2 regions of the Peribacillus sp. NPDC056705 genome follow, and region 1 is predicted to be linked to the other one. Evidence: riboswitches for the same ligand, from Rfam matches in the RefSeq annotation. Region 1 holds a riboswitch; the other holds the start of a gene.

Region 1 (3,768 bases):
AGATATAGTTCAATTCGTCTGTTATATGCTGTATTTTCATTTCCATATTCCCGACAGAGTGATTGATTGTTTCAAAGGTTTGGCCTGTGAGCGTGATCTGTTTCGTGCCTTCATCCACTTGTGCATAACCATCTTCCAGGGAGTGGACGACTGTTTTTGAATCCGTTTGAATGGCGGAGACAATATTGGTGATATCCCCAACGGAGTGTGTGACCTCTTCAGCGAGTTTCCGCACTTCATCGGCGACGACGGCAAAGCCCTTGCCATGTTCACCGGCACGAGCGGCTTCTATGGCAGCATTCAGTGCCAATAGATTGGTTTGATTGGATATATTCTTGATGACCTGTACAAGCTGCGAAATTTGCTGCGATTGGGAATCGAGCCCTTTCACTTGCTCTACGGCATTTTTTACAATCCCATCAATACATTGCATCTGTTGGATCGAACTGCGCATTAAAGTGGTGCCCTCCTTGGTCAAGAAAAGGATTTCGGTTGAACTTTTAGCAACATCCACTCCTTCTAGGCGGGCCAACTCGATTCTGCCGGTGAAATCATCCATCATGCGAACCACTTCAGCTGCCCGGTTGGCCTGTGACTCCGAACCTTCCGAAAGTTCATGCATGGTAGTCGCTATTTGTTTGCTGCCCTGCTGGACTTCATTTGCTGATTGAGTCAGATTCTCACTTTGGTTGGAAACGGATTCGGATACAACGAGCATTTTTTCGATCGTATCACGAAGGTTTTTCTGCATTTGGTTGGCGGATACCGTTAATTCGCCCATTTCATCATATGACTTTTGCTTCAGGGGCTCATGATTCAGCTTTCCGTCAGCCACCATTTTCATCCTGTCCCTGATTTTAAGGAGGGGGGTGGTAATGAGGTTGGCAGTCACAAGCGCCAGCAGAAGGCCGATAAGGACTGCCGCAATGGATATGATGATACTTGTCGTCTTTACCGATTTCCCGCTTGCGATGACGGTTTCACCTGAAGAGACAATCAATTCCTCGCGTTCCGAAGCAAGCTCCTTGAAACCCTCCATTACTTCATTGCTGATTGGCGCCACTTCATTTTTGAGTATCTCTTTCGCTCGTTCTTCATTTCCCTTTTCATATTGTGGAAATACCCGGTCTACAATCATCATCCTCCAATCCCGGCTTTTCTCGATCAATGCCTTCACTTTATCAGAATCGCTCAAAGCCAGGAGATCTTCCTGGATGACCTTGCTGTCTTCAGTATATTGTAAGAACCTTTCTTTATAACTCTCGTCACCATATAGAATATAGGCTCGGGCGAATGCGGTTCTTTGTGCTAGATTATATAGCAGCTTTTCATCTTGGATAAGAAGCGGAAGTTCCTTTTCGATGATATCCTGGGAATAAACCAGTGACTTGTTGCTGCTGTAAATGTTGAATGCTCCTAAGATGACACATAAAGATATGATGAGTGAAAATGCCACCAATACCTTTCCTTTAATGCTTTTCAAATTAATGGACCCCTTTATCGATATTTTATTCACACTATTTTATCGGAAGGATAATGGGATATTTAAGCAATGAAAAGATAACCAAATTTTCCATCAGCTCTACTATTCACTAAATATAATCATCTTGATTTATGATCGTTTTCAAGTTACTATTGACTTGGAAAAATATAATATTCCGCGTTAAGGCGGAAGAGGTTCTAGCTACCCTCTCAAAAAAACTAAGGAGAAACAGTGCTCTATTCTTAGGGTGCTGTTTTTTTCCGTAAAAAGGAGTTTTATAGAAATGAAGAAGAAAGAAAAGGCAGTGGTTGTGTTTAGCGGAGGTCAGGACAGTACGACGTGCCTGTTCTGGGCATTGGAGAGATTTGAGGAAGTGGAAGCGGTGACGTTCGATTATAATCAGCGGCATAGCTTGGAAATCGAATGCGCTCAAAACATCGCCAAGGAATTGGGCGTGAACCATCATATCCTTGACATGTCGCTGCTGAACCAACTGGCACCGAATGCATTGACGAGAAGTGATATTGCAGTTGCGGACGGAGAAGAAGGGGAATTGCCGTCGACGTTCGTACCAGGGAGGAATTTGCTGTTCCTTTCGTTTGCCGGAGTGCTGGCGAGTCAGATTGGCGCTAAACATATTGTCACCGGTGTCTGTGAAACGGATTTCAGCGGATATCCTGACTGCCGCGATGTATTCATTAAATCGTTGAATGTGACCTTGAACTTGTCGATGGACCAGTCATTCGTGATTGATACGCCGCTAATGTGGCTTAATAAAGAAGAAACATGGGAGCTTGCGGATCAGCTTGGCGCCTTCGACTTTGTCCGCGAAAAGACCCTGACTTGCTATAACGGAATCATCTCCGACGGCTGTGGAGAATGTCCGGCATGTAATCTGCGGAAAAAAGGACTGGATGACTATGTAAGCAGACGGGTGGTGCTTTCATGATGTACGGTTTTACAATAGTGGATAAACTCCAAAAAATAGATGAAGACATTCAGCGCAGCCAATTGAAGTATACAACCAAGAGGGTTCTCGTGAGTAAGGAATTCACCTTTGACGCGGCGCACCATCTGCATGACTATGAAGGAAAATGCAAGAACCTGCATGGCCACACATATAAGGTCATATTCGGATTGAGCGGATATACGGATTCACGCGGTTTGATGATAGATTTCGGGGACATCAAGGATATATGGAAAAATGAAATTGAAATCCACCTGGATCATCGTTATTTGAATGAAACCCTGCCGCTCATGAATACAACAGCTGAAAATATGGTTGTCTGGATTTATGAAAAAATGGCCGAAGCCCTTTCATTAAAAGAATATGAGGGTGCTAGAGTCGAATTTGTTCGACTATACGAAACGCCGACAAGCTATGCCGAAGCCAGACGGGAGTGGATGGAAAGTGAGTAAACTCCCGGTTATGGAAATCTTCGGACCGACCATCCAAGGTGAGGGAATGGTCATTGGTCAAAAAACCATGTTCGTTCGGACGGCCGGCTGCGATTATTCATGTGCCTGGTGTGATTCCGCATTTACTTGGGATGGCACCGGTAAGGAAGATACCGTCCAAATGACTGCTAGAGAAATATGGGATGAGCTGAAGCGAATTGGGGGTTCCGGTTTTTCCTTCGTGACGATATCAGGCGGAAACCCGGCTCTGCTGAAAAACCTAAACGGGTTGATAGCGATCTTGCATGAAAATAAAATGAAGATAGGTGTCGAAACACAAGGGAGCCGATGGCAGGATTGGTTTCTCGATATTGATGAACTGACGATTTCACCTAAGCCGCCGAGCTCTAAAATGAACACGGACTTTACGGTGCTCGATCAAATCCTCTTGAACCTTGCCAATCGAAATCCTGAAAACCATGTCTCATTGAAGATTGTCGTCTTTAATGAGGAAGATTATCAATATGCCAAACATGTACATGGCCGTTACCCGGATATTCCTTTTTATTTGCAGGTCGGCAATGACGATAGCAGGACGGCGGATGATCGTCAATTGATCAGCGGTCTTTTGAAGAAGTACGAAGAGTTAATAGACAAAGTGATAGCAGATGATGAATTGAATGATGTGAAAGTGCTCCCCCAGCTGCATACCTATATATGGGGCAACAAGCGGGGCGTATAAAGAAAAGTGAGCAAAAGGCAGTGTGATGGAGTAATCACACTGCCTTTTAAGCTTTTTACAGCCTTTGAATATGTGTAGCTTTGAAGGAAGTTGTGTATTTAAGGCCATACCCAAATAAGCGATCCATTCCAATATGTGCGGTCCA
Region 2 (3,768 bases), on a different contig from region 1:
ATTCTCCGCGACTACTCTTTCAGAAATATCCCTGCCGATGACGACTAAGCCTTTTCGTGAACCATCCTCATTGAACAGAGGAACCTTGATCGTATCAAAGGTCTTGTGATTGCCATCGGGAAGAGGGACGATTTCCTCACACCTTGTGATTTCTCCTTTTACCCAAGTTTCTTCATCGGATACTTCACAGTAGATCAACGACTCTTTATAAAATTCTGAGTATTCCGCGAGCTCGCTGTCTCTTTTTCCCTTATAGTCCACATGCTCCAATTGAAATAATTGCAGGCCGAAGGTATTGGATTCAAGCCAACGGCCATCACCATCCTTAAAGTTAACGAAATCCACCATTGAATTGATGAGTGTACGCCGACGTTGCTCAGCTTCTTTTAATTGCTTGAATTCTTCCCTTTTAGCTAAATAAAGATATAAAACCAAGCCTATTGATAAAAGGAAAACAAATCCTTCCGCTCTTTGAAGTTGAATGAAGACCTCTTTGTTTTGGATATTTGTAGTTAAAAAATAGTCGAACACGACTAGTGTTAGAATCCCGGATAGGATATATATTGCTAAAATGGAGCGTTTGGACATGGAGATTCTCCCTGATTTTAAGACATTTCTAAGGTAAAATTACATACACATTTTAACAAACTATCGGAAAAAAATATATGCAGATTCCTAAATAAAAAAACAGGGGCCAAAGTGGTCACCTGTTTTTTCTGAAAAAGGTTTGTTTCCTTTTCTTTTTTGCACGCTTATAGATAATGAAAAATAGTAAGAGGACGAGTGCGAGTGCTGCTAGCGTATATTGGTTCATTTCAACAGATAATAGTCCATATGGAATGAGCGAAAGGAAGAAAAAGTAAATAAGGTTGCCAAGTGCCGTCGCTAATAAAAAATCCTTGAAAGTGACGGTGCTGACACCAGCTACCAAGTTAATTAAGCTTGTTGGGATCAGAGGGAAAATCCTGCCTGTAAAAACGTACATGAAGCCATGCTCCACTACGGTTTCTTGCCATTTTTCGCTAATTTTCTTTATGAGAAGTTCCTGAAACCAGTTTCTTGCTGCATAAAAAATGAAACCTGAGGCAACAACGCTTGTAAACCAACTCCATAGATATCCATATATGAATCCGAATATCGCGACATTGATGGTCAGGAGCAAAATTAAGGGGATGATTGTAAAAGAATTTTGTACAAACATCAATACGAATGTCACAATAAATGTAAGCAAAAGGTTTTCCTTCAAAATCCCAATAACAGAATCCAGATCACTTTTCCAAACCAAAGTGAATAACTCTGCATTATAGAAAATAAATATTGCGATTACCAATAGACCGATTATGGTCAGGATTTTTTTCAAAGGGCCACCACCATTCTTACTAGTAGTTTATCATTTTCGAGTTCATTGGTGAAAAAAGAGCTGCCGCATCATTGCAGACAGCTCTTTTCCATTATAGTGGGTTCCCGACACGAAGATTCCATTAAAGCCACTTTTCAAACTGAATTCTTTTGTTCATTCCATAAATGATTGGCGCTCCAATCAAGAGGACAACGAATTCACCGACAGCCGTGGTCATCCAGCTTAACCAGAATGGGAAGCCCAGGGCAAGATTCAGCTCAATTGCAATTAAAAACATTGTGAACGTGAAAAAGATAATCGTGGCGATCATCCGTCCTTTAATGCCTTTTATGAACCGAGAAACAAAAATGACAAGCAATAAGGCGAGCAGAGATTGCCCCACCCCGAAAATCAAGTCATATGGCACCATCGGCGAAAAGAGCAGATTCGATATGAAGACTCCGCCGACGATACCGTAGATATACTTTTTATTGAATACAATCAGATGATTCAATATTTCCGGTACACGAAATTGGAACATCTGAAATGAAATTGGTTGGAATACCAATGAGACCGCCACATACAAGGCAGCCAATAACCCGCTTATTACGAGTGTACGAACATTCATTTTACTCTCTCCCTAGTTTTTTATCGTGGGATGGTTACGAACCACGTTTAGGCATTTGCCCGATGTTTAATAGTATCCCATGTAAGCTTGTTTCGTCAATTTGTAAAGAATGGTTTTAATTTATAAGTTTCCAAGCAGGGGAAGTGGCTCAAGGATTTTGATTTATTGCAATGATGGATGATATTATTTCAATATGTACTTCAAAGGAGTGAATATAGGATGTCGATCGAAAGTGTCAAAAGCCATTTTAAACAATGGGACCGGGAAGGCGATGTAATGGAGTTCGAAACATCGAGTGCTACAGTGATTGAAGCAGCGGAAACCATCGGTGTTATCCCAGCGCGGATTGCTAAGACTCTTTCCTTTAAGGGAGAAGGTGAAAAAGCCATTTTGGTTGTTGCCGCAGGGGACTCGAAAGTGGATAATAAGAAATTTCGTCAGACGTTCGGTTTCAAAGCACGTATGCTTTCACCTGAAGAAGTGCTTGCACAGACCGGCCATGCCATCGGAGGGGTTTGCCCGTTTGGTTTGGCAAATGATCTAGCTGTTTTTCTTGATGTATCGATGAAACGCTTTGATACATTGTTCCCGGCATGCGGCAGTGCGAACTCTGCAATAGAACTTAAACTCGCTGAGTTGTTTGAATATTCAGGTGCTAAGGATTGGGTGGATGTATGCAAAGGTTGGGAAGAGAAGGGAAATGAGGAAACGCCGATAGGCAATGCATGCAGTTAATGGCCTTTGATGGTTTCAAAAAATCCACATGAATGGTATTGAGTCCACTACGGTGGACTTTATTTTAGTGGCGGCCGCATACATTTTCTATGGTTTAAGCGGAAAATCGGGCGGAAAGTGTTCCTGAGCGGAGGTTGAAAGATGTTAAATGAAAGCAAAAGAAAAAGCAATAACAGCTATCTTAGTCTTAAAACTCTTTATGAAGAGAATATAACGGTTAAGAGCATTGCCCAGGAGCTTGAGTTTTGCCATAAAAACGATCTGGCGGTGGATATCCAGAAAGCATTGGAAAAAAAGAACTTTGATATATTGGCAGTGCAAGATCAGGGGGAAATCATCGGGTATATCGAAAGGGAAGAACTCGGTGATGGAAGCATTTCTGAATATTTGAGAAACTTTTCACCAAGGGAAATGGTTTCGGATTCAACCCCTTTGATCCAGCTTCTCCAGATTTTTAAGAATAAAACAAGGGTGTTCGTATTAGAGAATAATTCGATTAAAAAGTTGATTACCCATGCCGACCTTCAAAAGCCTCCGATCAGGATGCTGATATTCGGATACATTACTTTATTGGAAATGAGGATGAGCGATATCATCCAGGATAGATTCGGCGATGGCAGCTGGTATCCAATGATCAGCGAAGACCGTTTAGAAAAGGCAACCGAATTATATAGAAGGAGAATCGATAAAAACGAGGATATCAATATAATCGAGTGCCTGCAAATCAGTGATAAATTCGATATCATACATAAAGATAAAGATTTGAGGCGCTTCTTCCAAATCCCTTCGAAAAGTAAAGGGAAGAAGGATGCAAATGCCATCCGGAAATTACGGGATAAGATTTCCCATGCTAATGAATTGGGTCTGGACATGTCATGGATGGAAATCATCGAGGTTGTCGAGTCCTGTGGCCGACTGCTCGAAATCTCTGAATCCTATCAGTATGAAAAATAAGGATCCAGCTAATCATGCTGGTTCTTTTTTAGCGCATCCAAATAGAAAAAACTGCCCATATCAGGCAGTCTCCCCCTTAAAACTCCGGCAGTTGATCCAGATTATTTTCTTT

Evidence for each region. Region 1 has a riboswitch for preQ1 ahead of queC (7-cyano-7-deazaguanine synthase QueC). Riboswitches for the same ligand answer to the same signal wherever they lie in the genome.
Region 2: another riboswitch for preQ1. It lies ahead of ACFRAK_RS10885 (QueT transporter family protein); the one in region 1 lies ahead of queC (7-cyano-7-deazaguanine synthase QueC).

The regions. Positions count from the first base shown of each region.
Region 1 covers NZ_JBHTYI010000002.1:141,481-145,248, forward strand. The annotation lists gene ACFRAK_RS03090 (methyl-accepting chemotaxis protein) at 1-1,483, opposite strand, end outside; PreQ1 riboswitch class I at 1,669-1,711, shown strand; gene queC (7-cyano-7-deazaguanine synthase QueC) at 1,767-2,432, shown strand; gene queD (6-carboxytetrahydropterin synthase QueD) at 2,432-2,902, shown strand; gene queE (7-carboxy-7-deazaguanine synthase QueE) at 2,895-3,623, shown strand; gene ACFRAK_RS03110 (DUF4260 domain-containing protein) at 3,679-3,768, opposite strand, start outside.
Region 2 covers NZ_JBHTYI010000006.1:203,117-206,884, reverse strand. The annotation lists gene ACFRAK_RS10895 (PAS domain S-box protein) at 1-588, opposite strand, end outside; gene ACFRAK_RS10890 (TVP38/TMEM64 family protein) at 704-1,360, opposite strand; gene ACFRAK_RS10885 (QueT transporter family protein) at 1,482-1,967, opposite strand; PreQ1 riboswitch class I at 1,974-2,018, opposite strand; gene ACFRAK_RS10880 (YbaK/EbsC family protein) at 2,187-2,702, shown strand; gene ACFRAK_RS10875 (hypothetical protein) at 2,844-3,656, shown strand; gene ACFRAK_RS10870 (DUF3892 domain-containing protein) at 3,733-3,768, opposite strand, start outside.